Regions from separate parts of the Fictibacillus sp. b24 genome, predicted to be linked through region 3. Evidence: riboswitches for the same ligand, from Rfam matches in the RefSeq annotation. Region 3 holds a riboswitch; each other region holds the start of a gene.

What was found. A riboswitch is a leader RNA that binds a small molecule or an ion and turns the genes downstream of it on or off. The one in region 3 is predicted to bind S-adenosylmethionine.
Region 1: linked by a shared signal. The riboswitch ahead of QUF49_RS09410 (DUF2292 domain-containing protein) and the one ahead of metK (methionine adenosyltransferase) in region 3 are both predicted to bind S-adenosylmethionine.
Region 2: linked by a shared signal. The riboswitch ahead of QUF49_RS00480 (methionine ABC transporter ATP-binding protein) and the one ahead of metK (methionine adenosyltransferase) in region 3 are both predicted to bind S-adenosylmethionine.

What each region holds. Positions count from the first base shown of each region.
Region 1 covers NZ_JAUCES010000005.1:1,805,955-1,816,838, forward strand. The annotation lists gene QUF49_RS09370 (LVIVD repeat-containing protein) at 1-229, shown strand, start outside; gene QUF49_RS09375 (P1 family peptidase) at 347-1,408, shown strand; gene QUF49_RS09380 (GntP family permease) at 1,686-3,032, opposite strand; gene gntK (gluconokinase) at 3,051-4,589, opposite strand; gene QUF49_RS09390 (GntR family transcriptional regulator) at 4,633-5,364, opposite strand; gene QUF49_RS09395 (hypothetical protein) at 5,557-5,733, shown strand; gene QUF49_RS09400 (homocysteine synthase) at 5,831-7,150, opposite strand; SAM riboswitch class I at 7,271-7,375, opposite strand; gene QUF49_RS09405 (sulfite exporter TauE/SafE family protein) at 7,418-8,314, opposite strand; SAM riboswitch class I at 8,527-8,631, shown strand; gene QUF49_RS09410 (DUF2292 domain-containing protein) at 8,758-8,862, shown strand; gene QUF49_RS09415 (phosphoadenylyl-sulfate reductase) at 8,958-9,665, shown strand; gene sat (sulfate adenylyltransferase) at 9,691-10,884, shown strand; gene cysC (adenylyl-sulfate kinase) at 10,853-10,884, shown strand, end outside.
Region 2 covers NZ_JAUCES010000005.1:64,459-75,342, forward strand. The annotation lists gene recR (recombination mediator RecR) at 1-473, opposite strand, end outside; gene QUF49_RS00430 (YbaB/EbfC family nucleoid-associated protein) at 483-800, opposite strand; gene dnaX (DNA polymerase III subunit gamma/tau) at 815-2,527, opposite strand; RNA gene ffs (signal recognition particle sRNA large type) at 2,634-2,898, opposite strand; gene tadA (tRNA adenosine(34) deaminase TadA) at 2,985-3,485, opposite strand; gene QUF49_RS00450 (cysteine hydrolase family protein) at 3,879-4,490, shown strand; gene QUF49_RS00455 (deoxynucleoside kinase) at 4,603-5,244, shown strand; gene QUF49_RS00460 (deoxynucleoside kinase) at 5,241-5,909, shown strand; gene QUF49_RS00465 (MetQ/NlpA family ABC transporter substrate-binding protein) at 5,959-6,774, opposite strand; gene QUF49_RS00470 (hypothetical protein) at 6,771-6,938, opposite strand; gene QUF49_RS00475 (methionine ABC transporter permease) at 7,026-7,688, opposite strand; gene QUF49_RS00480 (methionine ABC transporter ATP-binding protein) at 7,681-8,694, opposite strand; SAM riboswitch class I at 8,763-8,870, opposite strand; gene QUF49_RS00485 (hypothetical protein) at 8,953-9,111, opposite strand; gene QUF49_RS00490 (hypothetical protein) at 9,190-9,327, opposite strand; tRNA gene QUF49_RS00495 (tRNA-Ser) at 9,546-9,638, opposite strand; gene serS (serine--tRNA ligase) at 9,740-10,884, opposite strand, start outside.
Region 3 covers NZ_JAUCES010000005.1:1,114,921-1,125,804, reverse strand. The annotation lists gene QUF49_RS05690 (VOC family protein) at 1-364, opposite strand, end outside; gene QUF49_RS05685 (spore coat associated protein CotJA) at 494-715, shown strand; gene QUF49_RS05680 (spore coat protein CotJB) at 757-984, shown strand; gene cotJC (spore coat protein CotJC) at 1,006-1,575, shown strand; gene QUF49_RS05670 (phosphatase PAP2 family protein) at 1,695-2,246, shown strand; gene QUF49_RS05665 (glycosyltransferase family 4 protein) at 2,261-3,418, shown strand; gene metK (methionine adenosyltransferase) at 3,705-4,910, opposite strand; SAM riboswitch class I at 5,073-5,203, opposite strand; gene pckA (phosphoenolpyruvate carboxykinase (ATP)) at 5,467-7,050, shown strand; gene QUF49_RS05650 (MFS transporter) at 7,185-8,477, shown strand; gene QUF49_RS05645 (TetR family transcriptional regulator) at 8,422-9,036, shown strand; gene QUF49_RS05640 (alpha/beta hydrolase family protein) at 9,051-9,848, opposite strand; gene QUF49_RS05635 (ABC transporter substrate-binding protein) at 10,011-10,884, shown strand, end outside.

The sequences.
Region 1 (10,884 bases), 690 kb from region 3:
AAACACTGTTCACGATCCGAAAGTACATGGCAATACGCTGTACCTTTCACATTATGGCGGAGGTGTCCGTTCAGTTGATATTACAGACCCTAGCAATCCTGTAGAACTCGGTAAATATATCCCTGAAAAATCAAACATCTGGGGTGTTGATGTAGCAGGTAACTATGTCTATGCTTCAGATATGGGAACAGGATTAAAAGTTCTTAAACTTACAAACGGGGAGCAATAAATAAACAAGATGAAAGATAACAAAAGTCCAATTCATTGAAATTGGGCTTTTTGTATGCAAATTTTTAGAACTAAGTGTAAGCTGTTTACAGATAATATGAAGAGAGTGAACTGTCATATGAATAAACAAATGAGATTACGAGATTTTGGTGTAGTGATTGGACGAATGGAAGCAGGGACCTTGAACTCAATAACTGATGTTGAGGGGGTTACTGTCGGACATGTAACGTTAAGTGAAGGGGATATGCAGACAGGTGTAACAGCAATCGTGCCACACCAAGGAAATACGTTTAAAGAAAAACTAATTGCTTCCAGCCATGTTATTAATGGTTTTGGGAAAACGATGGGAACCATTCAAATGGAGGAATTGGGTGTGCTTGAAACACCTATTCTCCTTACCAACACGTTAAGTATCGGAACAGCCGCTGACGCACTCTTTCAATATATGCTAGAGAACAACCCTGAGATTGGCAGAACAACGGGTACCGTGAACCCAATCGTTGGAGAATGTAATGACATGCTGCTGAATGATATTAGAGGACAACACGTAAAAAAAGAACATGTATTTCAAGCTTTGCAAAATGCTTCAACTGAGTTTTTAGAAGGCAGTGTTGGTGCTGGAACAGGTATGCTTTGTTATTCTTTAAAAGGTGGAATCGGTACGTCATCAAGGCGTATACCATTAGATCATGGAGATTATACAATCGGTGTACTTGTGCTTTCTAATTTTGGTATTCTGAGTGATCTGATGATAAAGGGACGAGCTATCGGTCTGGAATTGAAAGAGGCTCTTCTTAAGTCGTGGGAAGAAAAAGATAAGGGCTCAGTGATGGTTATTGTGGCAACCGATCTTACTGTTTCTGAACGGCAGCTTAACCGAATAATAAAAAGATCTGTAGCAGGTTTGTCCAGAACAGGATCAATCATAACCCATGGAAGCGGGGAAGTGGTTATTGGTTTTTCTACCGCTACTAAAATACCACATGATAAATCCGCTGACTGTTTAACGATTCCAACAATTCATGAAGAAGATATGGATATTGCATTTCGAGCAGTTGGGGAAGCGGTTGAAGAAGCTGTGTTAAATTCATTAATCACAGCTACCCATGTTATAGGCAGAGATGGAAATGAACGACCTGCTTTCAAAGATTTATTGAAGGAATTTGATATGCAGTTATAGTGAAGGCAATTTTAGCTTAATAAAAGCCCTATCAGAAATATGATCTGATAGGGCTAAAAATATTTTCTATACAAGGCTGTTTACTAAAGGATTGTAGCTTTTAAATCTTTTTGTTTATTTACTTCTTTGACTAGTTGATCGGAGTGCAAGGTGTGAGACTCCTGCGGGACAGGCGGGCAGGTGAGACACTTAGAAGTGAAACGTTAAGAATGTGGCTCACCGCCTGCCCCGCGGAAAGCGAGCACCTGGAACGGAAATCAACTACTTTCAAATATCCTTATACAAACAAACTCAGTAATAAGATAAATCCTAATCCGGCTACTGAAATAATGGTTTCTAGCAACGTCCAAGTCGCAAACGTTTCTTTCATACTTAAACCAAAGTATTCTTTGAACATCCAGAAACCTGCATCATTGACATGTGAGGCTATTAAACTACCAGCTCCTGTTGCAAGTACAACTAACGCTAGATTAACATCAGTTTGGCCCAGCAATGGAATCACGAGCCCTGCAGTAGTTAAAGCTGCAACGGTTGCAGAACCTAAAGATATACGAAGGATGGCTGCAATCATCCATGCAAGTAGAATGGGTGAAAAGGTAGTGTCTTTAAATAAATCAGCTACATAGTTACCAACACCACCGTTAATCAGAACTTGTTTGAAAGCACCACCGCCCCCAATAATTAGAAGCATCATACCGATGTGTGTAATCGCTGTTGTACATGAATCCATAACGGTTTTGATCGGGATATTTCTTGCTAGTCCCATTGTATAGATGGCTACTAATAATGAGATCAACATGGAAGTAGAAGCATCACCTACAAAACGTACGATTTCAAATGTTTTGCTATCCGCGATTCCCATTGTGTTTTGAACCAAGGTAATAATGGTTGCGATAGACATTAAGATAACGGGAAGCATTGCCGTAAATACAGAGATACCAAATGAAGGTGTGTCTTCTAATTTAAATACTTTTTGTTCACCTAATGATGCAATATTACCGGTTTTATTAAATGAATCCGGAACAATTTTTTTAGCGATCTTCGTAAATACTGGTCCTGCTAGAATAACAGTTGGAATCGCAATAATGAAACCGTAAAGCAGCACTTCACCAATGTTAGCACCAAATTCGCCCGCAATTACGGTTGGTCCTGGGTGAGGAGGCAAGAATCCATGAGTAACAGATAAAGCAGCTACCATTGGAATACCGAGATAAAGAATAGAAACGCGTAATTGTTTTGAAATCGCGAATACGATTGGAATCAATAATACTAAACCTACTTCAAAAAATAGGGCAATACCGATAATGAATGAAGCAACAACGATCGCCCATTGAATTTTTTTCTCTCCAAATTTCTCAATTAAAGTAATGGCAATTCGTTGTGCACCGCCGGCATCAGCAATTAATTTACCTAACATGGCACCAAGACCAAAGATTAACGCCAGATGACCGAGTGTTCCGCCTAATCCCGCCTCAATCGATTTAACAATTTCGCCAAGCGGCATTCCAAGCGCTAACGCGACACCAAAAGAAACGATGATTAATGAAATAAACGTGTTTAATTTGAAATACATGATTAATAGCAATAACGCTAAAATTCCACAAGCTACAATAAATAAGGGCATGATAAAATCCTCCTGATGTTATTTTTCTTTATTGCTTAAGCTTCTTTGATAAACTGCAATACGTGTATAATCTTCTTCTAGTTTTCTAGATAAACTAATAAAGATCGGTAATAATTCTCTATACTCTTTTACGGCTTCTGCATTAGGTGTGTGTTTAAAAGTACTGCCAATCATTTCAGAAGCGGCTTCAAATGACTCTATTTTTCCTGTAGCATATAACCCTAAAATACATGCTCCTAAACAGGAACTCTCAAAAACTTCGGGTACAGTCACTTCTGTATCAAATATGTCTGACATCATTTGACGCCAAATCTCCGAACGTGCGAACCCGCCAGTTGCTTGGATACGGGTTACAGGCTCATCCATGCATTCTACTAATGCTAAGAACACAGTGTATAAATTGTAGATCACACCTTCTAAGGCAGCTCGTATCATATGTTCTTTTTTATGAGAAAGGGTTAGTCCGAAAAATGAACCTCGTACATCTGAATTCCATAATGGAGCACGTTCTCCAGCAAGGTAAGGATGGAATAGCAATCCATCAGCACCAGGTCTCACGCGTTCAGCAATCTTGGTTAGAATTTCGTAAGGATCGATTCCTAATCGTTTTGCTGTTTCTAATTCCGATGCTGCAAATTCATCTCTAATCCACCGTAGGACAACGCCCCCATTGTTAACAGGCCCGCCGATTACCCAATGGTTTTCGGTTAGAGCATAGCAAAAGATTCTGCCTTTTTCGTCTGTCTGCGGCTGGTCAATAATAGTTCGAATGGCACCGCTTGTACCAATCGTGACAGCAATTTCACCTTTGCCAATCGCATTGACTCCAAGGTTAGATAATACACCATCACTGGCTCCAATAATAAATGGTGTCTCTGGATTTATACCAATCTGTTTCGCTAAATCTAAATGACAATTTGTGAAAACAGCAGTTGTAGGGACTAAGTTAGAGAGTTGATCACGTGTGATACCTGCGATTTTTAAGGCCTCTTCATCCCAATCCAACTTTTTTAAGTTCATTAAACCCATCGCCGAAGCTAAAGAATGATCAACAACATATTCATTAAACAACTTTTTGAAAATGTACTCTTTAATTCCTATATATTTTTTAGCATTGGCAGCAATTTCAGGTTGTTCATTTACAATCCATGAGATTTTGCTTAATGGACTCATCGGATGAATCGGTGTACCCGTTACTTTGTATATTTCATGACCATTCAGTTCTTCTTTTATCTTCCTAGCCCAAGCTTCACTTCGATTATCTGCCCATGTAATGCAAGGTGTTAATGGCTGATCGTTATGATCCATCGCAATAACGCTATGCATGGCACTGCTAAATGAGATAAACAAAATCTCTTCAGGTGAACATTTTGACTGATTTACAACATTTGTAAGGGTTTGCAAAACTGTTTGGAAAATTTGTTCTGGATCTTGAACAGCTGTTGAAATATCAGGAGTATGAAGCGGGTAACCGATATTTTCTTGTGCAATCACCTCACCATTTTCACTAAACATAACAGCCTTCGTACTTGTGGTACCGATGTCGACTCCTACCATATAGCTTTTTCTTTGCTGTGTACCGTCGATATCTAACATTTGTTTACTCCTTTTCTTGCTCCCTTGCTCTTGATAGCATTTGTTGTGACATCCATAGATCATCTACTTTTCCTTGTACATCATCAAAGTTTTGATGCAGTGATTGAATCATGACGTCTCTGTTTTTTGAAGAGATGGCATCGATATAAAGTTCATGGTTTTTCATGATACGGGAAAGATCATCGTACTTTTCATTAAAATGCATGCGCATTGATAATAAAATGAAACTTTCCATTACTGGTTTTGTGTTATTCCAGATCATCGTAATGTAGGAATGATCGATAGCGCGAATGATTGTTTCATGAAATAAGACATCCTGAAAGGCGAACTCATCCGCGTCTTTGTATTTCATAGCAATTTGCATCATTTCTAAAATCTTGTTGAGCTCTGTCACTAATTCCGTAGTGTCCTTTTTAACAAGACGTTCAAAAACAAATGTCTCGATCATCAATCGTACATCGTATATTTCTTCAACTTCTTTTTCTGTTATTCCAGTGACAACTGCACCCATGCGTTCTAATCGAATAAGATTTTCGCTTGCAAGAACCTTTAACGCTTCACGAATAGGTGAGCGGCTTACATTATATTCAGCAGCTAATTTATTTTCAGAGAGTATGGTACCGCTTTCAATCAGCCCGGAAATGATTCGCATTCTTAGCTCGCATGTTACACGCTCACCAGTTGAGGCTTTAGATAACCATTTTGCAGGATAAAGAGAATCCTTTGATTCGTTCAATAAAATAACCTCCTTTAATAGAACGAGTATACTTGTATACAAGTATTATAGTACATGCTTATGAAAATGCAAGCGCTTTATTTTTAAGTGTTATGAATCAAAATGTGGATGCTAGTTCGCTTTAGGTGAAGATGATGATTGTAAACGTGGGAAAAGAAGTACTACGGTTGTAAAGGAAGGATTCTCGGTGGTATGGATTTTAGAGTTTCAGGTGGTCACGCTGGATCTACCGGTGAAAATGATTACTTTACAGGTGGTCACGGAGAATGTACAGGTGGAATCGACTACTTCACAGGTGGTCACAGCACTTTTATCGGCGAACGTGTAATAGATAGGAGAACACGTACCGTAAAATCCGTTGACCGATGAATGGTAAAAAGTAGTTTTATAATAATAGTTAAAGAAGTATACCTACTATTCTTAATTAAAACAGCTCAGAGCAAAGATGCTCTGAGCTGTTCTAACATTACAATCCACTCGGGGAAAGAGCGATCGCTTTCAGTGCGTGATCAAGATCATAGATAAGGTCATCCACTGTCTCTATACCGATTGAAAGACGAATTAACTCGGGTGAAACACCTGATTTTCTTTGTTCTTCTTCTGATAATTGCTGGTGTGTTGTACTCGCAGGATGGATAATCAGCGATTTAGAATCTCCAACATTTGCAAGGTGAGAGAAGATGCTGACATTTTCAATTAATTTTTTACCTTCCTCAACACCGCCTTTAACACCAAACGTAAGAATTGCACCCGCTCCTTTTGGCAAGTATTTTTGAGCGAGTTCATAATAAGGACTGCTCGGTAAGCCCGCATAATTGACCCAGTCAACGGATGGATGGTTTTCTAAGAACTTTGCTACTTTTAATGTATTTTCTACGTGTCTTTCAATACGAAGAGCTAGCGTTTCTAGCCCTTGGATGAATAAGAACGAGTTGAACGGTGCTATGGAAGATCCTAAGTCACGCAGCAGCTGCACGCGAGCTTTTAAAATATACGCAAGCGGACCGAATGCTTCCGTGTACACGATTCCTTTATAGCTTGGATCTGGCTCTGTCAGACCTGGAAACTTACCGTTGCTCCAGTCAAATTTTCCAGAGTCTATGATTACACCACCGACTGATGTTCCGTGACCGCCAATAAATTTCGTTGCGGAGTGAACAACGATATCTGCTCCATGTTCGATCGGACGGCATAGGTAAGGAGTAGCCAGTGTGTTATCTACAATAAGTGGAACTCCCGCATCATGTGCAATGTCAGCAATTGCTTGAATATCGGCTACATCAATTTTGGGATTTCCGATCGTCTCAATGTAGACTGCTTTTGTTTTTTCCGTAATCGCATCTTTAAGCGATTGAAGATTATCGATCTCAGCAAAATTTGTTTGGATACCGAGTTTTGGAAGCGTTACAGAGAAAAGATTATACGTCCCGCCATAAAGGGAAGTGGATGCAACAATCTCATCACCGGAACCTGCGATATTGAAGATGGCATTTGTGATGGCAGCCTGACCAGACGCAAGGGCAAGTGCACCAACACCACCTTCAAGTTTAGCGATTGTTTGCTCAAATGCATCTTGCGTCGGATTCATCAAACGCGTGTAGATGTTCCCGAACTCTTTTAATGCAAATAAGTTAGCCGCATGTTCTGTAGAGTTGAACTGATAGGATGTGGTTTGATAGATCGGAACGGCTCGAGCACCTGTCGTTGGATCTACTTTTTGTCCTTCATGCAGTGAAATGGTTTCAAATCCATACTGTCTTGCTTCGCTTTTAGTTTGGTCGCTCATTTTCAAATCTCTCCTCAGCATTTTAAATTTTTTAGCATTCAATTTAAATTCAGTTTCAACTTATCCAACAAAAAAGACCTCTTCCAAAAGAAGAGGTCCCGATGATTTCACACGATCGAAGTCTCATCTTTCAGAACGTTAATTGTTCTGCTGAAATTAGCACCATGCGTGTACGCTGGTTGCCGGGCTTCATAGGGTCAGTCCCTCCGCCTCTCTGGATAAGAAGATTTGAATATTGAATTAAGATTTATAATACATAGCTCATAATCAATAGTCAACAGAATTTTTTAAAAATTTCGGATTTTTATTTTCAGGATTGCTTTTTACAGCATAGATAATCCCAACAGCCCAAAAGGCAGCAAGAACAAAGTAGATTGAGAACATAGTATCGGAAGACAGTCCAACTGTAAGAAGGAGTGTTCGAATATTGGTGATGATGATTAATCCTCCCACTAGAACGCCTAAGATATGTGAAGGGATCAAGCGGACAAGCCAAGCTGCAATTGGAGCTGCAATTACTCCGCCAGCCATTAGGGCTCCTACCCAAAGCCATTCGACTTGTTCCCAGCCTAGCGAAATAAAGAAACCGATGGAAGCAGACACTGCTACAGCGAACTCACTCGTATCGACAGAACCAATCACTTTTCTTGTTTTCATATCCTGCTTTGCCATAAGGACTGGAGTTGTGACAGGACCCCATCCGCCACCGCCTGTAGCATCTAAAAATCCTGCTAACAAACCAAGCGGCAGAAGTTGTTTTTTTGTAAAAGGCTTACTCGCGGCTGCTCGTTTTTCACCAAGCTTAAAAAGAAAACGATACAGAATATAGACACCCAGCAAAATAAGAAAGATTGAAATATAGGGCTTTACTACATCTCCAGGAAGGCTGCTTAAAAAACATGCTCCTATAAAAGCACCGATAGAACCAGGCAGGATTAAACGAAGTACAACCTGGCGATCAACATTTCCAAACTTAATGTGAGAAATTCCTGATGCTGCCGTTGTAACGACTTCTGCTAGATGGACAGATGCCGAGGCAGCCGCAGGGGCAATCCCTGCTACTAATAACAAAGATGTTGAAGTTACTCCATATGCCATTCCAAGTGAACCATCAATCAACTGTGCAGCAAGTCCGATTAAAGCTAATACGATTAACTTTTTCATACTTTTCCTCCTCAAAATAAAAAGGCCCTTAACAAGTGATGTTAAGAGCCTTCGGTTTTCCGATCAGCGATGCGGATGAAATTTTAGTTATTACTATATGTTCCAAAAAGACAAAATGTCAACTGTTTGTTTAAATATTTTGTAAAAAAAGAAAAATTAAAAAATAGGTCTTGATATCCCCTTCAGATGTGATATGATTTTTAAAAATTAAACTCTTATCAAGAGTGGTGAAGGGATCTGGCCCGATGAAACCCGGCAACCTGCGATCGTAAGGTGCTAACTCCAGCAGAATGTTTTTACATTTTGGAAGATAAGGTAATACGTTTACCTCCACTATCTTTCCGAAATGGGAAGGTTTTTTTGTTTTTGTAAGAGATATTTGATTTAAAAAGGGAGGCAGTGGAGTGGCGAACGAAAATAGTGCAAACGATTTTCTTCCTCAGCTGCAAAAAATGCTGAGCAATATCAAATTTGGATCCATTACTTTGATCGTGCAAGATGGAAAAGTAATTCAGCTTGAAAAAAACGAGAAGGTAAGAATTAAATAATGCGCTGACTAGAAAACTAGAGGCGGTTTTAACGAATGGGCACAGCCCTAAAAACGTTAAAGCCGCTTTTTTGATGGCAAAAAGGAGGTAAGGCATTGCTAACATACGAGACATGGGAGGACAAAACTCAAGATTTTGATAGTGAAAACTCTACAAAAGGCGCACTAAATGTTTTGAAGTGGGCTTATGAAACATACAACGAGGAGCTGGTTTATGCTTGCAGTTTTGGTATAGAAGGAAGCGTCCTAGTTGATCTTGTTCATCAAGTGAAGCCAGATGCACAAATCGTGTTTCTAGATACGCACCTTCATTTTCAAGAAACGTATGAAGTCATCGAGGCAGCTAAGAAAAGATACCCTTCACTTCGCATCAAACTGAAGTCCCCAGCTCTCTCACTAGAAGAACAAGCAAACAAACATGGTGATGAGCTATGGAAAGTTAATCCGAATCACTGCTGCGCGATTAGAAAAGTAATTCCTTTAGAAGAGGAGCTAAACGGAGTGACTGCCTGGCTCTCTGGACTGCGCCGTGAACAGTCTCCTACCCGGCAAAACACGCAATTCATTAACCGGGATGTACGATTTAAAAGTATTAAGATTTGCCCGCTCATTCATTGGACTTGGAAAGACATTTGGCGTTACGCACACAAAAATGATTTGCCGTATAACAAACTTCACGATAACGGCTATCCGAGTATAGGATGCGAGCCATGTACACAGACAGCAAAAACCGCAGATGACCTTCGTTCTGGACGATGGTCAGGGACTGAGAAGCTAGAATGCGGACTTCATCAAAGCCAATAAAAAGATGATCTGGAGGAGAGAACGTATGAGTACAATACTGCCCCACGGGGGAAAACTGATTAATCGTTATCAGCCTGACACATCATATCACCACATACAAAAAGAAATCACTCTCGATGCGACAGCACTTAGTGATCTTGAATTAATAGCTATAGGAGCATATAGTCCGTTAACAGGATTTTTAAATCAAGAAGACTATCAATCTGTTGTTCATGATATCAGGCTAAGTGATGGTACGGTTTGGAGTCTTCCGATCACGTTACCCGTTAATCGTGAAACAGCTGAAGGACTCAGCACAGGTGAAGAAGTTCGATTAACGTACGAAGGAGATACTTACGGTGTCCTGCTGGTTGGAGATATCTATTCTCCCATTAAGCAAATAGAAGCAGAGAAAGTCTACAAAACTACGGATTACGATCACCCTGGTGTAAAGAAATTGCTGGATCGTCCTTCTGTGTATATAGGCGGAGACATCACGCTTGTTAAACGTCCTGAGAAGAAAGAATGTAAAGCCTATCATCTCGATCCTAGTGATACGAGAAAGACTTTTAGGGATTTGGGTTGGAAAACCGTTGTTGGTTTTCAAACGAGAAATCCCGTTCACCGTGCACATGAATATATCCAAAAAACAGCGCTTGAAACAGTGGATGGTCTCTTCTTAAACCCGCTCGTGGGTGAAACAAAGTCTGATGATATACCAGCCGATGTTCGAATGGAAAGCTACCATGTTCTTTTGAAAAACTATTATCCGAGTGATCGTGTCTTCCTAGCTGTGTTTCCAGCCGCCATGCGCTATGCAGGTCCTCGTGAAGCGATTTTCCACGCTCTCGTTAGAAAAAATTATGGCTGCACACATTTTATAGTTGGCCGTGATCATGCAGGAGTAGGTAATTATTACGGGACATACGAAGCACAAGAAATCTTTTCACAGTTTACAGAGGATGAGATTGGAATACAAACACTTTTCTTTGAACACAGCTTTTTCTGCAAAAAATGTGAAGCAATGGCCTCTTCCAAAACGTGTCCTCACTCAAGTGAAGATCATGTGATTCTATCTGGAACAAAGGTACGAGAGCTGCTTCGTAATGGTGAACTGCCGCCTAGCACTTTTAGCCGTAAAGAAGTAGTAGAAGTCTTAATAAAAGGGCTAAGAGAACAGGAAGAAAAAGAGCGAAAAGGAGATTCAAATGAACAAACCACACAATATCATCTGGCATGA
Region 2 (10,884 bases), 1.1 Mb from region 3:
CTTGCGATGTACATGGCAGTAGCTTCTCCTTCAATATTCGGATCCGTTGCCATAATAATTTCTTGAATACCTTCGTCTGTTAGCCGTTTTAAAAGTTCAGCAACTTTAATATCCTCTGGCCCCACTCCATCCATAGGAGAGATCGCACCTTGAAGAACGTGGTAGAGACCGCGGTACTCTTTCATTTTTTCCATCGCAATAACATCCTTGGAATCATGAACCACACAGATCGTTGTGCGGTCTCTGCTCGAATCGTCGCAGATCATGCAAGGATCACGGTCAGTAATATGAAAGCAGTTGGAACAATAGATGAGCTGACGTTTCGCGTTCACGAGTGCACGGCCAAAGTCCAGCACGTCATCTTCTTTCATTTCCAATACGAAAAATGCCAGGCGAACCGCCGTTTTCGGTCCGATGCCCGGCAATTTCATAAAGCTTTCAATCAGTTTTGAAATCGGCTCAGGATAATGCATGGGAGATCCCTAGAATAATCCAGGAATGTTTAGCCCTTTAGTGAATTTGCCCATGTCCTGTGAAACCATTTCGTCTACTTTTTTAAGTGCGTCGTTCGTAGCCGCTAACACAAGGTCTTGAAGCATATCAATATCATCCGGGTCTACAACTTCCTCTTTAATTACGATATCCACGATTTCTTTGTGGCCGTTAGCTTTTACAGTTACCATTCCGCCGCCCGCTGTTCCTTCAATTACTTTATCCTTTAGTTCCTCTTGCGCCTTTGCCATATCACGCTGCATTTTTTGCATTTGTTTCATCATATTGTTCATATTGCCTTTCATCATCTTACAATTCCTCCTTATTCGTTCTCTTCTTCTTTTATCTCAATTAAATCATCGCCAACCAATTTGATCGCCTCTGATATGAGAGGGTCTTCTGTTTTTTCTTTCTCTTCAGAAGATGGCTGGCCTTGCTGTTGTTCTTTAATGAAATCAGCTTTTAATTTCTGCCATTCAGGATCCAGTATGGATAGCATGGACAGGTTCTTTCCTATTGTACTATAAACTGCGCTTTCAACATAGCTTCTGTTGTTCTCTTGAGATGCCATCTGACGGTGAATTTCATGCTGAAAAGCGAGCAGGAAGATTTGATCTGAACACGCTACGGGCTCAGCACCCGATAGAAGAGCATAAGCACTTACTTTTTCAGAACGAATCTTATCAAGAATTTCTCCCCACATGCCTTTTAGCTGAACAAGGTTTGGCTTCTTCGCTTTCTTAAGCATTTCTTTGACTTGTGTATGCGATGCTCCACCTTGGCCACGGATCACTCTTTTTTCTCTCGGTGCTTCTGTTTCTGCTGGAGCTGATGACCCGTTCGAGACCCATCCGCTTTCTTTCATTTTCTTCAACTCTTGCTCGAGCTGATCGATTCTTTGCATGAGAGGTTCAACAGAGGTATTACCCGACTCAGGTGATGCGCCTTCTTGTTTTTGATAACAAATCTTGATAAACGTCGTTTCTAAAAAGATTTTAGGATGGTTCGTCCATTTCATCTCTTGTTGTGCGGCGTTTAACTGCCCAATGATAGTATAGATGTTTTCAGTAGCTGTAGCTTCCGCCAATTGCGCAAATGATTCATCTGTAGAAACCCGCTCTAACAGCTCTTCTAGTTGTGGAGCTGTTTTATAAAGGAGCATATCACGGTAATAGTAAATAAGGTCTCCTAAGAAACGAACTGGATCTTTTCCTTCTTGCAAAAGTTCTGTTGATAGCGTCAGCGCTTTTGATACATCTTTTTCTAAAAATGCTTCAGCCATGTCAGACAGGTGTTTTTGTGAAGCTGAACCTGTTACAGATAAAACATCTTCCACCCTAACCACATCATCGCTGTAAGAAATCGCTTGATCGAGCAAACTTAACGCATCACGCATGCCGCCTTCTGCAGCCCGGGCAAGTAATTGCAGCGCTTCTTCTTCAACTTCTGTGCCGTTAGCATCTACGATTTGTCTCATGCGTCCGATAATGGACTGTGAGGAAATGCGTTTGAAATCAAATCGCTGACAGCGTGATACGATCGTTGCTGGAATCTTGTGCGGCTCAGTGGTTGCCAGAATGAAAATAACGTGGCTCGGCGGTTCTTCCAGCGTTTTTAATAAAGCGTTAAATGCTCCAGTTGAAAGCATATGTACTTCATCGATGATGTAGACTTTGTACGTGACAGATGACGGAGCAAACTTTACTTTGTCCCGGATATCACGAATGTCATCTACCCCTGTATTAGAGGCAGCATCGATCTCCAGAACATCAGAAATCGTTCCGTTCGTTATCCCTCGGCAAGCATCACATTCATTACATGGCTCCGATATCGGGGCACGCTCACAGTTAACTGCTTTAGCTATAATTTTTGCCGCACTTGTTTTTCCCGTTCCTCGTGGGCCTGAAAACAGGTAGGCATGGGAAAGCTTGTCCTGCATCAGGGCATTTTGGATCGTTTTCGTTATATGTTCTTGCCCGACCATATCTTCAAAGCTCTGTGGCCTCCATACGCGGTAGAGCGCTTGATAACTCATCCCTTTGCCTCCCTTTTAACACTATATTCTTTCTTTATTATACTGAAACATTACAAAAAACTCACCCCTGAGACAAGGGTGAGTTGATGTTTTATATATAAGAATGCCGCGCACCTCTCTTTGGAATAGTCAACCTATGCGTACAAACGCAGTTAGCTCAGTCCAGGTTGCCCCACGGCACACGAAGTGGTCCACTTACTGCTGCTTCCTTCCGGACCTGACAGGGTTCATGGGTCTCCGTTGCGCAGGACCCGGACATCAACACCACTTACGTCCGTCAGACCATACGTTGAACTAGCCGAGGAGAGGAATTCAACCTCGCTACAGCGGATTGCGAGTACAGGGCACCGCTACCTCCCCATCTAGCGCGACAAAGTGTATAACATTGTTAGATGCACAATCGAATGTGCAAGAATTAGTATACTATGCCTATAAAAAAAAATCAACCGTACAAGCTCTAAAGCTCCTTCTTTCTCTCTTCCTTTTCCTTCCTTTTTCTGTCACGAAGGTTTTTAAAAAAACTTGAAAGAATCTGACCGCACTCCTCCTCTTTAACACCCGAGGTCACTTCACATTGATGATTAAAGCGATGTTCTTGCAAAAGGTTCATCAACGTCCCTGCGCATCCTCCTTTAGGATCAGCCGCTCCATAAACAACTCGGCTTACCCTTGAGAGAACGATGGCTCCTGAGCACATCGCACAAGGTTCAAGTGTTACGTAAAGTGTTGTTCCTTCTAGTCTCCAGGCATCCGTTTCCTTGCAAGCTTGATCGATCGCTAACAGCTCCGCATGCGCAATCGCTCTTTGTTCCGTTTCACGCAGGTTATGAGCTCTTGCCAATATATGATCATCTTTTACTAGAATAGCGCCGATTGGAACTTCTCCGATATCCGCTGCTTTTTCCGCTTCCTTTAAAGCAAGCTCCATATAATATTCGTCTTTTTCTAAGATCTCCATAAATTCGCTCCAAAGTTTTAGTTGTAAGAGATTATACAAGAGGTTTTGCTAATAATAAAGAAAGGAATGATTTTTATAAAAGGCTGTTTTGGGAATCAATGTTGATTTTGAAAGTGGTTGATCTCCGTTTCAGGTGCTTCGCTTTCCGCGGGGCAGGCGGTGAGCCACATTCGATCGTTTCACTTTTAAGTGTCTCACCTGCCCGCCTGTCCCGCAGGACAAGGAAGGCTTCGGCAGCGACACATCGCACGAAGAAAATTTGAGTTTAATTTTCGAGGAGTCTCACACCTTACACTACAACCAACTTATCTGTGAAGAGGGAAAAATATTAAAGCAACATTCTTTATATAAAATTACTTAGAAAAGAAACTAAAAGAAAGTGAGGGATATGTTTTGGCACATCAACAGAATAGTGAGACGAAAATTCCTGTCGCTTTGCTTATTATTGACGTGATTAATGACTTTAATTTTCCTGAAGCGCCGCTTTTGTTAAAAACTTCTGAGCCGATAGCCGATAAGATTGTTGATTTAAAGAAACGGTCAAAAGAAGCAGGCATACCTATCATCTATGTGAATGACAATTTTGGACAGTGGCAGTCAGACAAGCAAAGACTTGTGGAATACTGTTCGGCACAAGCTGGAGGGGAGTTTGTGACAGCATTACAGCCGGACGAAGACGATTATTTTGTTATTAAACCGAAGCACTCTGGATTTTTTTCGACACCTTTATCAACTTTATTAAATGAGCTGGGTATACAAACGCTGATCCTATGCGGCGTAGCAGGCAACATCTGTGTCCTTTTTACCGCTAATGACGCTTATATGCGAGGCTTCACTCTTCATGTACCGTCTGACTGCTCAGCCTCTAATATAGAAGAGGATAACGAAAGAGCATTGCTGCTTATGGAAAAGACGTTAAACGCCGATATCGCTGCAAGTGGTGAGTTAGATCTTCAGGCAATCATAGAACAGGCTGAGAATGATAAACCAAAAACAATGTATTAAGCTGTTTTATTGAAGTTTTTAACCGATAATCTATCCACCTTTTCCAAACGTATGCTACAATATTCTTTGTCTGTAATTTTTCGTTTGTTATTCGAAAGGGAGGAAAAGGAAGATGAGTTCAACCCCCTTTATCGCAGTTGAAGGGCCGATTGGCGTAGGGAAAACATCACTGGCAAAAGCCATTGCAGAGCACTATAACTTTCAATTATTAAAAGAAATTGTAGAGGAAAATCCTTTTCTCGGAAAATTTTACGACAACATTGATGAGTGGAGTTTTCAAACCGAGATGTTTTTTCTTTGCAACAGGTATAAACAGCTTGAAGAGATTAATGGTCAATACCTTTCAAAGCAGATACCTGTCGTTTCTGATTATCATATTTTCAAGAACCGTATTTTTGCTGGTCGTACGTTAAAAGACGGTCATCTTCACAAATATATGCAGTGTTTTGATATCTTAACAGAAGATATGCCTGTACCAAATATGATCATATACTTAAATGCGAGTCTAGATACACTTTTAGACCGTGTTCGTAAGCGCGGACGATTTGTTGAGCAAAACATGGAGCCAGCTTATTTAGAACAACTTGCAGCTGATTATGATACATTTATGTCTGCCTTTAAGAAAGAGCACCCTGAGATTCCGGTGCTGACCTTCAGTGGAGACGAATTAGATTTTGTTGCGTATGAAACGGATAAAGAGAAAATCTTTTCCTTAATCGATGCAACTTTGAAAAAAGGAGAAGTTGCGCGATGAACAAACTAATTCAATACGGCATTCCAAATGATGCTGTCATTACAGTAGCAGGGATGGTCGGAGCAGGTAAATCGACCTTTACAAATGCACTAGCTGAAAAATTAAAGTTTCGTACATCCATGGAAAAAGTCGATAACAACCCATACTTAGAAAACTTTTATCATGATTTTAAACGCTGGAGTTTTCACCTGCAGATCTTCTTTTTAGCTGAGCGATTTAAAGAGCAAAAAAGAATGTTCGATTATGGCGGAGGATTCGTGCAAGACCGTTCCATTTATGAAGATACAGGGATCTTTGCACGTATGCACTTTGATAAAGGGAATATGTCAGAAGTGGATTATGAAACATATACTCACCTTTTTGAAGCGATGGTCATGACACCGTACTTTCCACAGCCGGATTGTTTGATCTATTTAGAAGGTTCTCTTGATGATATTCTAGCTCGTATTCAAAAACGCGGCCGCAAGATGGAGCAAGAAACACCTGTTTCTTATTGGGAAGAAATGTACGATCGCTATGAAAAGTGGATTACGTCCTTCAATTCTTGTCCTGTGCTGCGCGTAAACATCAACGACTACGACCTAAGAGAAAATCCTGAATCGATTGATCATATCGTAGAAAAGATTGCACAAAAAATCGAAGCGAAACGAGAAGTTCGCATATAAACATAAAAACCCCGGAACTCAACTCTATGAGTCCGGGGTTTTGTTTTATCTATTTCTTCATCCATTCGGGTTTTCCGAAGCCTTTGAACTCCTTATCAATTACTTCTTCAAACTCTTTGGATTCAACCACTTCTTTAATATCTTTTGCAAAGGTTGATTCTACGTCTTTTGTGTTTACAACAACACGGTTACGGTACGTATCTGGCATATTTTCTAATTGAATGGCATCAAGCAAGTCCATTTTGGCAGCAAGAGCAAAGTTACCAGGAACTGCTGCAACATCCGCACTTTGTACAGCACGTGGAAGCTGGGCTGCTTCTAATGGTTTAAATACTAAGTTCTTTGGATTATCTTGAACATCTTTTTCAGATGCAGTCAGTTGATTAATACCTTCTTTGATCGTAATCAGCTTTGCATCTTCAAGCATGATCAAGGTACGCGCTAAGTTAACAGGATCGTTCGGAATGGCTAACGTACTGCCTTCTTTAATCTCATCAACAGATTTAAACTTATCGGAATATAGTCCCATCGGTGCTGTTGGAACTATGATTACTTCTGAAAGCTTTAAGTTCTTTTCTTTAGCGAAATTCTCCATATAGACTTTGTGCTGAAAAAGGTTAGCGTCCAGATCTCCTTTAGAAAGTGCCATGTTCGGCTGAATGTAATCACTGAATTCGATCACTTTAACTTTATATCCTTTTTTCTCAAGGGAGGGCTTGATCGCTTTGTTGACCATGTCTGTATATGGTCCCGCTGTTGCTCCAAGTGTCACTTCCTTGTCTTTAGATGCATCTGATGATGACGAGCAGCCAGCTAAACCAAAAGCTAGCAGTGCAGTTAGTAGTGTAAGTATGATTTTTTTCATGTTGATCCCCTTTTAAAAATTGTTTTTGAAAATCCTAGATGCTCTTGTATGTTGTTGGTTTCCGTTCCATATGCTCGCTTTCCACGGGGCGTACGGTGAGCCTCCTGTCGCTTTGCGCCATTAGGAGTCTCCACCTGACCGCTCGTCCCGTAGGAGTCTCGCATCTTCCACTTCAACCAACTTATCGATGGTGTATCGTTAAAACCGATTAAAGATAAGCCTTTATCGCCTCTTACCTTTAGTGAAAAAAATTATCTCTTATTCACAGCCTTCGCTGCGCCGTCTCCGATGACTTGCATGAGCTGGACGATGACGATTAGTAAAACGACAGTTGTGAGCATGATCGTGTTGTCGTAGCGATAGTAACCAAAGCGGATTGCGAAGTCTCCGATCCCTCCGCCGCCGACGATACCGGCCATGGCTGAATAGCCAAGTAAGCTGATTGCGGTGACCGTTATCGCCTGAACAATTCCTGGCTTCGCTTCTGGAAGGAGAACTTCCCGAATGATCATCCATGGCGTTGCACCCACTGCAACTGCCGCTTCGATCACTCCTTTATCGATTTCTCGTAAAGAAGTTTCTACGAGCCTTGCAAAGAACGGAATGGCTGCAACTGATAAAGAGACAGATGCTGCTGTTGGTCCAATCGTTGTTCCGGTGATTAATTGTGTTAATGGTAATAAAGCAACTAATAAAATAATGAATGGTACAGAGCGGATCAAGTTCACAAGTATACCCGCTATCTGCTTGATCCACACGTTCTCAAACAACAAACCTTTGTCAGTAACAAACAGGATAATTCCAAGGGGTAATCCCACAATTAATGAAACACCTAGTGATATGGCGACCATATACAACGTTTCAAAAAATGCCTTATTTAAATCTGGCAGAATGTTAAATATTGAATCAAGCAACGTTCTTCACCACCTCAAGATTTTCTATACGGCTTTCAATATACGTAATCGCTCGTTTTACCTCTGTCTCATCACCAATTAGTTCCATAATAAAGATTCCGAGCGGCGTTTCCTGGATATATTCAATCTTTCCGTGAAGGATATTTCCTTTTACTTTAAAGTTTTGGAAAAGCTCAGAAACAACGGCTTCTTCTGCGATCGCTCCCTTAAATTGAATCTTTATCACGGTACCTTTTCTATTCTTCAGTAATGGTTCTGGCAAATCCATCTGTATAACGGAACTGATAAATGTTTTCGTTAATTCTTTTTCGGGATTTGCAAAAATGTTATAAACATCACCTGACTCAATGATCTCCCCATCCTGCATGACAGCCATACGGTGGCAAATCTCCTTTACGACTTCCATCTCATGTGTGATGAGTACAATCGTAATTCCTAACTTTTTATTAATTGATTTTAAAAGTGAAAGGATGGACTTTGTAGTATTCGGATCAAGAGCAGATGTAGCTTCATCACAAAGTAATACCTTCGGGTCATTGGCGAGAGCTCTCGCGATACCGACTCGCTGCTTCTGCCCGCCACTCAACTGAGAAGGATATTGATCTTTTTGATTTTCTAATCCGACCATCTTCAACAGCTCTTGTGTTTTGCGATTGATCTCATCTTTTGTTTTTCCTGCCGCTTTTAAAGCAAACGCGATATTTTCAAAAACGGTTTTTGCGCTGATCAGATAAAAGTGCTGAAAGATCATGCCGATCTTAAGCCGCTCTTCCCGAAGCTCCTTTTTCCCTAACGCGGTTATCGATACTCCGTCGATGAGTATGTCCCCTGATGTTGGTTTTTCCAATAAATTCAGGCAGCGAAGAAGTGAACTTTTTCCGGCACCGCTGTAACCGACAATCCCAAAGATCTCCCCTTTGTCTATTGATAGCGATACATTCTTCACGCCAACGATTTCTTTTCCTTTTGCTTTATATATTTTGGTTACCTCTCTAACCTCGATCATCTGTCTTCCCCCTCAACATATAAAAAAGCCCTCTTCATTCTATGGAAGAGGGCGAATAAGCAATCATCGACTTATCTTCCAGAATGAACCTATCATTCTGCAGGAAGTGGCACCGTTCCATCATGGAGGTTGCCGGACGTCATAGGGCCTGATCCCTCGGTCTCTCTTAATAAGCATTTCATATTGAATTAAGTATAGTTGTCATCATACTCCCTGTCTAAAAGTTCTGTCAATACTAAATTTTATCACTTTAAAGTGTTAGCGCTTACATTGCAGTTGTGTAAAGGAAGCTTTTTTAATGGCTGTTTTCGTATTCATTGATGTTTTTGAAAGTGGTTGATCTATGTTCCAGGTGCTTCGCTTTCCGCAGGGCAGGCGGTGAGCCACATTCGTACGTTTCACTCTTAAGTGTCTCACCTGTCTAGTTGCAGTGGCAAGCCACTCGAGGTCAAAAGCTAAATGGTCTACAAGGTAAAGTGCGCCTTGCTAGCCCCTTCACCTTTTGCTTGTCGGGGCTGAACGAGCCACTTCCACTTTTCGGACTGCCCGCCTGTCCCGCAGGACAAGGAAGGCTACGGCAGCGACACATCGCACGAAGAAAATTTGAAGTTCAATTTTCGAGGAGTCTCTCACCTTCCACTTCAACCAACTTGTCATAGAAGCGAATGAAAAAAGATTGAAAAGCATCAATTCTTTATTTAACAGCCATTTAAACTAAAATCAAATCTGATAAAAACTTATTGAGTCAAAAATTATAGAATTGAGTCTTGCTGCAAAAGTCGACACTCCTTCATCAAAAAACACAACAAAAAAACCACCTGATGTAAGATCAAGTGGTTTGAATATGTATATGGAGGAGGTAGAGGGATTCGAACCCCCGCGGGTCGTTAAACCCCTGTCGGTTTTCAAGACCGATCCCTTCAGCCGGACTTGGGTATACCTCCGTGTGACTGACAAGAACTATATTAACATGAGGACGAATATAGTGTCAACGCTTTTCGAGAAAAAAATTCAAAAAAAGAGAGGGGATTTCCCTCTCTTCATTTTACTTAATTACTTCCTTATTACCCATGTAAGGACGAAGCACTTCTGGAATCACAACCGTGCCGTCTTCTTGCTGGTAGTTTTCCAAGATTGCAGCGACTGTGCGTCCGATTGCTAACCCAGATCCGTTAAGTGTGTGAACGAATTCCGGCTTCCCTTTTGCATCTCTGCGGAAACGAATTTGAGCACGGCGCGCTTGGAAATCTTCAAAGTTAGAACAAGAAGAAATCTCGCGGTACTCGCTGTAGCTCGGCAGGTATACTTCGATATCGTATTTTTTAGCAGCTGTGAATCCTAGGTCAGCTGTACACATGCTGAGTACACGGTACGGCAGGTTAAGAAGCTGCAGTACTTTTTCAGCGTGTCCTGTAAGCTTTTCAAGCTCGTCATAAGAATCTTCTGGTTTAACGAAGCGAACAAGCTCTACTTTATTGAACTGATGCTGACGAATTAAACCGCGCGTGTCGCGTCCTGCAGAACCTGCTTCAGAACGGAAACATGCGCTGTACGCTGCATATGTGATCGGCAGTTCTTCAGCTGTTAAAATCTCTTCACGGTGCATGTTCGTTACAGGAACTTCAGAAGTTGGAATTAAGAAATAGTCTTCTTCGCGAATTTTAAACGCGTCTTCTTCAAACTTTGGCAGCTGTCCTGTACCTGTCATGCTTTGACGATTTACCATGTACGGAGGAAGAACCTCTGTATAACCGTGTTCGTCTTCGTGAAGGTCCATCATAAAGTTAATTAAGGCACGCTCTAATCGTGCTCCAAGACCTTTGTAGAAAGCGAAGCGGCTGCCAGTCACTTTCGCTCCGCGTTCAAAATCAACGATGTTTAAATCCGTTGCGATATCCCAGTGTGCTTTTGCTTCAAATGCAAACTCAGGTACTTCACCCCAGTGACGAACTGGAACGTTATCATCCTCTGTCTCACCAACAGGAACACTTTCATGCGGCAGGTTAGGAAGCGTCAGCATGATACCGTGAAGGTCTTCTTCTACTTGACGCAGTTCATCGTCCATCGTTTTAATCTTGTCGCCTACTTCACGCATCTCTGTAATTAGGTGATCAGCGTCCTTTTTCTCACGCTTAAATTCCGCTACCTGCTTAGAAACTTCATTACGTTTAGATTTTAGAGCTTCCGTTT
Region 3 (10,884 bases):
AGTTACCGTCAGGATCACTTACAAAGACTTGGTGCCAATCCGTTTTATTATTCGGCTTATTTACATAAGGAATATTATGTACATCTAAGATTTTTAACAGCTTGTCCATATCCGTAACTCTTACCGCAAAGTGACCATCTCTGCTGTCAATCTCAGTGGTACCTCTTCTAGCCTTCCCTTTAGGATGAACAATTAAGTGAAGCTGCGTGTTCCCGATATCATACCAGACGCCTGGAAAATCGAATGAAGGGCGTTTTTTGTTTTGTTTGAAACCGAGAATTCCTTCGTAAAAATAAAGAGATTCTTTTAAATTCGTAACTAACAAGGATACGTGGTGTATGCCTGAATACATGTGATTTTTCACCTCATCTACCTTCATGTTTTGTCCATAAGTTTAACACAGAATTAAACAATTTGAGATTAATTCGTACTGTCCCCTTTACCGCATGAATACCTATAATAAAAAGTTAACTTTATGAAAGGAAGGTATCACATGGACAGAAGCTCAAATCAAAAATCATATGTGCCATACCATAGCCCGTATGACCCGTGCCCTCCGATTGGGAAGAAGTATTACTCGACTCCGCCTAATTTATATATGGGGTTTCAGCCATACAACCTTCCCCAATATTCACCTAAGGAGGCTTTGCAAAAGGGTACACTTTGGCCAGCCTTTTACGATTATTACGAAAATCCATATGAAAGAAGGAGGTAGTTTCTGTGCAGCCAACTTTACCTCAAGAGTTCTATCAATGGATGGAGGAACTTCAAGCTGTTGATTTTGTTCTTGTTGAGCTTACTCTGTACCTAGATACACATCCACAAGATCAATCAGCGGTTCAGCAATTCAATCAATTTGCTAAACAGAGAAAACAAATTAAACGAGCGATCGAGTCAAAATACGGTCCGCTTCAACAATACGGAAACAGCTATTCTGGTATGCCCTGGAACTGGAGCGATGGACCATGGCCATGGCAGATATAGAAAAATAGGAGGTACGCTTGAATGTGGGTATATGAAAAGAAATTGCAATATCCTGTAAAAGTAACTTCATGTAATCCGACTCTTGCTAAATACTTAATCGAACAATATGGTGGTGCAGACGGAGAGCTCGCAGCTGCACTCCGCTATTTAAATCAGCGGTATACGATACCTGATAAAGTAATCGGGCTGCTAACAGATATCGGTACTGAAGAGTTTGCACATCTCGAGATGATTGCCACGATGATCTATAAACTGACAAAAGATGCTACTCCTGAACAATTAAAAGCTGCTGGGATTGCAGATCACTACGTTAATCACGACAGTGCACTGTTTTATCATAATGCAGCAGGTGTACCTTTTACCGCAAGCTACATAGCTGCCAAAGGGGATCCCATAGCCGATTTATATGAAGACATTGCAGCAGAAGAAAAAGCACGCGCAACCTATCAATGGATTATTAATATGTCTGATGACCCTGACCTTAATGACTCACTTCGCTTCTTGAGAGAGAGGGAGATTATTCACTCACAGCGTTTCCGTGAGGCAGTTGAAATATTAAAAGAAGAGCGTGACAGAAAAATATTTTTTTAAACCATCCTCGATGCAGGATGGTTTTTTTATAATAAATTCATACTGTCTTCATGTTCTCCTTACAATTGCCTTATATGATTAAATTAACAAACAAAACGAGAGGCAAGGGGGATATCTTTATGACAAAAGTAATTGATTGGCTTTATGAAAAAGAGTGTACATTTTTCCGGCTCATCAATGGAAGACTGCACAGGGATTCAATGGACCATTTCTTTCACTTATGGACACATCTTGGTGGTGCAACAGCTACCATATCTACAAGTATCTTGCTTCTGTTATTTCTCCCTATGCATTTAAAATCTTGGGGAATCGTTTGTATGCTTTCACTAATGATTAGCCACATTCCTGTTGCCATCTCTAAAAAAATGTATCCTCGAAAGCGGCCTTATTTAAGTCTTCCCGATACGAACATCGGCAACAACCCGCTAAAGGATCATTCATTTCCGTCTGGTCACACTACAGCTATCTTTTCAATCGTTACACCATTAATATTACTAAATCCGTTTCTGGGTATTTTCTTATTAGTCGCTGCACTTTTAGTAGCCATTTCTCGCATGTACTTAGGTCTGCACTATCCTTCTGATGTTCTTGCAGGAATGATTTTAGGAATCAGTTCCAGCTTCTTTTCTTTGTTTTTAGTAAATAGCTTTATCTTGCCTTACTTCTTATAAAAGGAGATGAGAAAATGAAGCTCGCTCTCTTTTCAGATACGTTCTACCCTCAAATTAATGGTGTTGCACGTACTTTAAAAAGACTTACTGATTACATGGAGAAGAATGATGTTGAATATAAAGTGATCATGCCCTCATTAGATGAGCTTCCTAAAATGGAATGTGATCAATATTATGCAATGAAAAGCCTGCCACTCTTTCTATACCCTGAGTGCAGGCTTGCCATTCCCCAACTGCGTGCGTTGAATAGTGAATTGAATAAATTTAATCCAGACCTCCTTCATATAGCTACTCCTTTTACTATTGGTCTATTTGGAATGCGTTACGGCAGGAAAGAGAACATTCCCATGGTCGCCTCTTATCACACCCATTTTGACCGTTACCTTGCATACTACCATCTTGAATTTCTATCACCCTTACTTTGGCGGTACCTTCAATGGTTTCATAGACACTTTGAAAAAAACTTTGTTCCAAGTCAAGAAACACGACAAATTCTGCACAGCAAAAGTTTTAAAAACGTAGAAATATGGTCAAGAGGAGTTGACTGTGCTATGTTCACACCTCATAAGCATGACACTTTCGTTCGAGAAAAATATAAGATCACAGAGAAGTATATCTTCTTGTATGTAGGAAGACTGGCTCCGGAAAAAGATTTAGAGATTCTGCATGAAATGATCAATAAACTGCCACCTGCATTAAGAGAAAATGTTCACTGGCTTATTGTTGGCGACGGTCCTAGCAGACACATTGTTGATCAATGGGAAAAAGAACACCTTAATGTAACATGTGCAGGCTATCTATCTGGTGAAGACCTTGCCGGTGTATATGCGGCAGCTGACCTTTTTGTATTTCCTTCTTCAACAGAAACATTCGGCAATGTTGTTTTAGAAGCAGCTGCATCTGGTTTGCCTGCGATTGTATCTAATCGTGGTGGTGTAAAAGAAATCGTTCAAGATGGGCTTACAGGAAGGATTTGTGAAGCTGGAAACGCAGAATCTTTCATACAGAACACAGTATCCATGTTGGATGACCCTCTGCTCTTACAATCTATGAAATTAAAAGCACGGAATTATGCGCTGACTCAATCTTGGTCAGTCATTTTTGGAAACCTGTTCATGCAATATGAAGAAGTTGCTTACAGACAAAACAAAAGCAAAACCATTATTGCTTAAAAAGAACCTATAAAACGAAGGATTACTCATTTTGAGGGAGTAAATCCTTTTTTTTGTGCTCTTCACTTGACGGTAATAGAGTCTGTTTATCGTTTATTGAGTCTAATTACAAATAATTGAGTCTAATTTTACTTTATTGAGTCTAAATACTAAATAATGAGTCTAATTTTACTTTATTGAGTCTAAATACTAAATAATGAGTCTTTCTTCAAATTTCGACACTTCTGCATGCATGAAAGCATAAAAAAACAGACTCCCTATAGAGGAAGTCTGTCTCATCATATCATTAAATATTAGCTTGTTTTTTAAGCTCTTCTGCTTTATCTGTTTTCTCCCAAGGAAGTTCAACATCTGTACGGCCAAAGTGACCATATGCAGCAGTTTGCTTGTAAATCGGACGACGAAGATCAAGCATCTTGATGATTCCAGCAGGACGTAGATCGAAGTTGTTGCGAACTAGTTCTACAAGAACTTCTTCAGATACTTTACCTGTTTCGAATGTGTTTACAGCGATTGATACCGGTTGAGCAACACCGATTGCATATGCAAGCTGAACTTCAACTTTGTCAGCAAGACCAGATGCAACGATGTTCTTCGCAACATAACGAGCAGCGTATGCAGCAGAACGGTCAACTTTTGTAGCATCCTTACCAGAGAATGCACCGCCACCGTGACGAGCATATCCACCGTAAGTATCAACAATGATCTTACGGCCAGTAAGACCAGCGTCACCTTGAGGTCCACCGATTACGAAACGGCCTGTTGGGTTGATAAAGTATTTTGTGTTTTCATCGATTAATTCAGCAGGAACAACTGGCTTGATTACTTTTTCTTTCACGTCTCTTTGAATTTCTTCAAGCGTGTTTTCCGGGTGATGCTGAGTAGAAATTACAATTGTATCAATACGAACGGGTTTATCGTTCTCATCATATTCAACTGTTACTTGAGTTTTTCCATCTGGACGCAAGTAAGGAATTTCTTCAGACTTACGAACTTCTGTAAGACGGCGAGATAATTTATGAGCTAGTGAGATTGGAAGAGGCATAAGCTCTTCTGTTTCGTTACAAGCAAATCCGAACATTAGACCTTGGTCACCTGCACCGATTGCTTCGATCTCAGCATCTGTCATTGAACCTTCTCTAGCTTCTAGAGCTTGGTCTACACCCATAGCGATATCAGCAGATTGCTCATCGATAGAAGTTAGTACTGCACACGTTTCAGAATCGAAACCATATTTCGCACGGTCATAACCGATTTCTTTAATTGTCTCACGAACTACTTTTGGGATATCTACATAAGTAGAAGTTGTGATCTCACCTGCAACAAGTACTAGACCTGTAGTTACAGATGTTTCACATGCTACACGAGCATTTGCATCATTGGCTAAAATTTCATCTAAAATCGCATCTGAGATTTGGTCACAGATCTTATCTGGATGTCCTTCTGTAACGGATTCAGATGTAAATAAACGACGACTAACTTTTTTGGACAAGTTAATATCCTCCCTTTAACTGCTTTCAGTATGATACGGTACTTTATTCTTATCTATTTTGCACAGTTTATGTTCTTTACTTGAAAAAGGCATAAAAAAAGCCCTTCCCTGTTTCACATACATTCACGAGGGAAAAGGTTTATAAATCCAAATGCCTTCAACCTCTTATTGTCCAAGGTTATTTTCACCTTGCAGGTTAGCACCTTTTCATTTCGAGTGGATCGTAATTCACCACTTTCATGTCGGTTGCTGGGTTTCATAGGGCCTGTCCCTCCACCTACTCAGAATAAGAGTAGCCGTTCTCGAAATATGATAGCGCAATGGTACACCTATGTCAATAGAAAACACTAGGAATATCAATAACTTTTGAGTGCTGAGATGTTATTGTTGAAAGCGTTTTTAATATGATGGATAATACTCGTTGAATTATGATCTTTTTTTGTGAAGTACGAACTTTTTTGATGCGCTTTCATAAAATAGTATACATTATTTAATTTAATGTGTTATACTAATTTTCGAATATATCACTCTAGGATAAAGGATGGTACTGTCTGATATGAATACTTTGGAATTTACGACAACCCTAAATGATCTTGTGACCCGTGGAACAACTCACCAGAACTTACCTGTTCCGGTTTTAGTAGAAAAATCTCTTAAGCGCAAAGAGGGCATCCTGACATCCACAGGAGCACTTCAAGCTACTACGGGGAAATACACAGGCCGTTCCCCTGAGGATAAATTTATCGTTGAAGACGCTTCTGTTAAAGATTCAATTGATTGGGGAAAAGTAAATAAGCCATTTTCACCTGAAAACTTTGATAAATTATACAAAAAAGTACTTCAATACTTAGGCAGCAAAGAGGAATTATTCGTATTCAAAGGGTTTGCTGGTGCAGACCGTGAGTATCGTCTTCCTATTCAAGTTATTAACGAGTACGCTTGGCATAACTTGTTTGCTCATCAAATGTTCGTACGCCCGAACCAAGATGAGCTGGCTGCACACGAATCACAATTCACGGTAGTTTCAGCACCTGGATTCCAAGCAAATCCAGCTGAAGATGGAACAAATTCCGAAACATTTATCATCATATCCTTCGAGAAACGCATCGTACTTATCGGTGGTACAGAATATGCCGGTGAGATTAAGAAATCCGTTTTCTCAGTTATGAATTTCATGCTTCCTGAAAAAGGGATTCTTTCTATGCATTGTTCAGCAAACGTTGGAAATGAAGGGGACGTTGCACTTTTCTTTGGTCTTTCTGGAACTGGAAAGACTACACTTTCCGCAGATCCAAACCGCCGTTTGATCGGTGATGATGAACACGGATGGGCTAACACAGGGGTCTTCAACATTGAGGGCGGATGTTACGCAAAAACAATCGATCTATCTAAAGAAAAAGAGCCGCAAATTTGGAATGCGATTCGTTTTGGAAGCGTACTAGAAAATGTCATGATCGATCCAGATTCCAGAGTAGCTGATTACAAGGACTCTACATTAACAGAAAATACACGAGCAGCTTATCCAGTAGATGCGATTCCAAATATTATTCAACCAAGTGTTGCAGGCCATCCGAACACGATCATCTTCTTAACGGCTGATGCATTCGGAGTATTGCCTCCAATCAGCAAACTAACTAAAGAACAAGCGATGTACCATTTCTTGTCTGGCTACACAAGTAAACTTGCTGGAACTGAAAGAGGTGTAACATCACCACAAGCAACGTTCTCTACTTGCTTCGGTGCACCTTTCCTTCCATTACCAGCAACAGTTTACGCTGAAATGCTTGGAAAGAAAATTGATCAGCACAATGTGCAAGTGTACCTCGTTAACACTGGCTGGTCTGGTGGAGAGTACGGTGTTGGAAGTCGTATGAACTTAGGACACACACGTGCAATGGTGCAGGCAGCATTAGAAGGTGAGCTAGCTTCTGTTGAAACCGTTGTAGATCCTATCTTCGGCCTTCATATCCCAACACATTGTCCTGGTGTACCTGATCAAGTTCTTCAACCGAAGAAAACTTGGGCAGACCAAGATCAATATGATGTGAAAGCAAAAGAACTTGCTGCTAAATTTAAAGCGAACTTCGAAAAGTTCAATTCCGTGTCATCTGAGATTTCACAAGCTGGACCATTGGTATAATAACAAAAAACAGCCTCCCTGTGTAATGAGGGGGCTGTTTTTTTGTATTTATTGGAAAGTTTTTATTGTAAAATGACATCGGTGTCGATTATAATAGTGACATGGATGTCAATTATATTTTAGGGGCTGATGAATTGGAACAATCTTCAGAAAAACTGCTTCAAAACAAACCGTATCGTTTTTTAATTTCTGCACAGTTAATTTCGAACCTTGGCGACTGGCTCTCTATCCTGGCCATTTTTACTCTTGTAGGGCTAAAATGGAATGCAACACCACTTGAAATTTCTTTGATTGTTTTGTCCCTCGCTATTCCCATGACATTATTAGGACCGATCTCTGGAGTTTTTGCTGATCGTTTAGAAAGAAAATACGTCATGATCGCATCTGATATCGCAAGAGGATTTGTCATTATGGGCTTGATTTTTGCAGATCAATTATGGCACATCTATACGTTATTATTCTTACTTGGGGTATGTTCTTCTATATTTAATCCCGCAAAAAACGGAAAACTTAAGGAAATCGTACCAAATCGGCATATGCAGCAAGCGGCATCTATAAGCTCATTGATTGAAAATGGCACAAAAATTATCGGTCCCGCATTAAGTGGTTTTCTTCTTGTGCTTTGGGATATTAAAATCATCTTTGTCATTGACTCGTTATCATTCTTTCTTTCTGCTCTTCTATTATTTAAAGTCCCAGTCAATCATTCCAAACTCCTCACTTCATCGACAGAAAATAAAGCTTCACAAAGTTTTACAAAAGAATTGAAAGATGGTTTTTTGTTTATAAGATCTGTTCCTTTCATTTTTTACGGAACAATATTAATGGCCGTGATGATGTTTGTGCTGCAGATGGCAGACTCACAGTTTGTTGTTTTATTTAGAGAACTTAAAGAAGTTTCCTCAAGCCTGATTGGAACAGTTATGGCAGCTTCAGGTGCTGGGTTTATTATTTCTGGTCTTTTACTAAGCAAGATCGAGGTAAAGAAAGCAGTGAACAGTATGATAGGCGGTTGTTTCATATTAGGAGCAGGTTTCGGAAGCATTGCTTTACTTACTTATTTCAACTTGCCGCTCCCCTTTGTATGGGCGTCTATCTTGGCCTGCATCGGCTCATTGGGAGCAGGATTCGTCTTTATTCCGTTTCAGTCAACCGTTATGAAGGAAACACCTTCTGAAATGAGCGGACGGACACTTGGCACAATCGGCAGCATCATGATGTTTTCGAGTTTGACAGGACCTCTCGCAGGTGGAATTCTAGGAAACTATTTAGGCGTCGTGCCTCTGTTTCTGGCAGCAGCTAGTGGATTATGCCTCATAAGTATGATAGCCTTTTTCTTAAGAAAACCATTCGGAAAGGAAAAAACAGAATATGTCACCGAAAGTAACAGAGAGTCACAAAGAGCAGCGGAGGCTCAGCATTCTTAATGCGGCTAAAGAGATATTTGCTAAAAAAGGATACGAAGCTTTTGTTATGCAAGATGTAATCGATGCTGTTGATTTGAGCAGAGGTGGCGTGTATTCTTATTTTTCCAATAAGGAAGATTTGTTTGAATCCGTCTTGCAGTCCATGAATGAATCGTTTAGTAATGGGGTTAAACAACTAGCTGATACCGATTCGATCTGGCAATCTCTTTTAAACGAATTTGAGAGCTATAAGGAGATTGAGGACAAACAAGATTCGATTACAGCTGTGCAAATTGAATTCTTTCTGATCAATCGAAGAGTACCAGAAAAAGCTGCTTATTTTAAAAATCGTTACAAATATGCGATTGATCAATTTGTTTGGCTGTTTCAGCAAGGGGTAGAAAAAGGAGAGTTCCAGCCAAAGTATCCTCTAGAATCAATCGCAAGATATTATATAACGTTTAACGACGGCATTCATATTTCAACCGTATTTGTTTCAAAACAAGATATTGATTACAACCAGCAAATTGACCTCTTCCTATCCCAAATCTCATACATGCTAGGCGTTAAACAAGAATAAACAGGAGCTGATTCTCATTCAGCTCCTGTTCCATGTTCCTTCATCCATTCGCATAACGCGTATGTAATTTTCCGGTTTTCTTTCGGCGGGAAGTAGTGCGTGTATTCGGGGTAGATCCAGGTTTCACATGGCTTCCCTAGCTCTTTTAACCTTTTTTCAATTTTACGTGTATGCTCCACACTTACGTTTTCATCTTTCATCCCGTGAATACAAAGCAATGGTGCCTCTAGTTCCCCTATATAATAGAGCGGTGATCTCCATTCAAATTCTTCCGGATATTTTTCTGGTGTTCCTCCAATAACCCGCTTCATCATTCTTCGTAAATCTTCTCTCTCTTCATACGTGATAGCCATATCCGTCACACCGCCCCACGTTACTACAGAGCGAATCTCAGGAAACTTTATAGCCGTAAAAAGAGCCATCGGTCCTCCCCTAGAAAAACCAAACACATGAATGTTATTTTCATCAACTTTTGGAAACTGTTTTAATACTTCAAAAGCAGCAAAAGCATCTGTTCGGTCTTCTCCAGCAAAATCCTCATTCCCCTCTCCGCCTTGGTTGCCTCGATAATAAGGTGCCATTACAATAAAACCTTGAGAAGCGAACTGAATGATTCGTGCAATTCTTACCATCCCTACCGATTTAATTCCGCCTCGAAGGTATAAAAACCCCGGGAAAGGTCCTTTCCCTTCTGGCAATGCTGCAAGTCCTTTAATTTTTAATCCATCATTTAAATAAGTGACAACATACAACCGAATTGTAGGATGTGGGGAAGGAAATCGATGCCACTCTATCATTTTTGCTTTTTTCATTCCAACACTCCTTGAAGTTTTAGTAGGCAAACACACATTTACAGCAATCACATACATTATTACATAAAAGTCATGACTTCATCCCTATTTGCAGGAGGATCAAATATGAAACTGATTAAAAGAAAATTAAGCATACTGTTCACATGTTTACTAGCCTTCTCCATGCTCTTAACAGGGTGCAACACTTCAAGCCCTAAACAAGAAAAAGTACGAATTGCAGAAGTAACCCGCTCTATCTTTTATGCCCCTCAATATGTTGCAATTGAAAAGGGATTTTTTAAAGACGAAGGTTTGGATGTAGAGCTAACAACCACTTGGGGCGGCGACAAAACGATGACTGCGTTATTGTCAGATGGTGCAGATGTTGCACTTGTTGGTTCTGAAACAACGATCTACGTACATGCTCAAGATTCTACAGATCCCGTTATTAATTTTGCACAGCTAACGCAAACAGACGGTACTTTTTTAGTGGCGCGTAAAAAACCAGAATTCTTTTCATGGGATCAGTTAAAAGGCAGTACGTTCTTAGGACAGCGTAAAGGCGGTATGCCGCAAATGGCTGGTGAATTTGGCCTTAAGAAGCATGGTATTGATCCCAAAAATGACTTAACGATGATTCAGAATATTGATTTTGCTAATATCGCTAACGCTTTTGCATCAGGCACAGGTGATTATGTTCAGCTATTCGAGCCTCAAGCAAGTCTTTTTGAACAAGAAGGAATCGGACACATCGTGGCATCGTTCGGAGCCGAATCAGGTAAGATTCCTTATACAACCTTTATGGCTAAAGAAAGCTACATGAAAGAAAACAAAGAAACTTTAGAGAAGTTTACAAAAGGTTTATATAAAGCACAACTCTGGGTCGAAAACCATTCTGCTGAAGAAATAGCTAAAGTGATCGCACCTTATTTTGAAGATACCCCTGTTGAACTAATCGAAACAGTTGTTGACCGCTATAAGAGTCAGCACAGCTTTGCGCTCAATCCTATTTTAGATGAAGAAGAATGGAATAATCTTCAGACGATTATGGATGAAG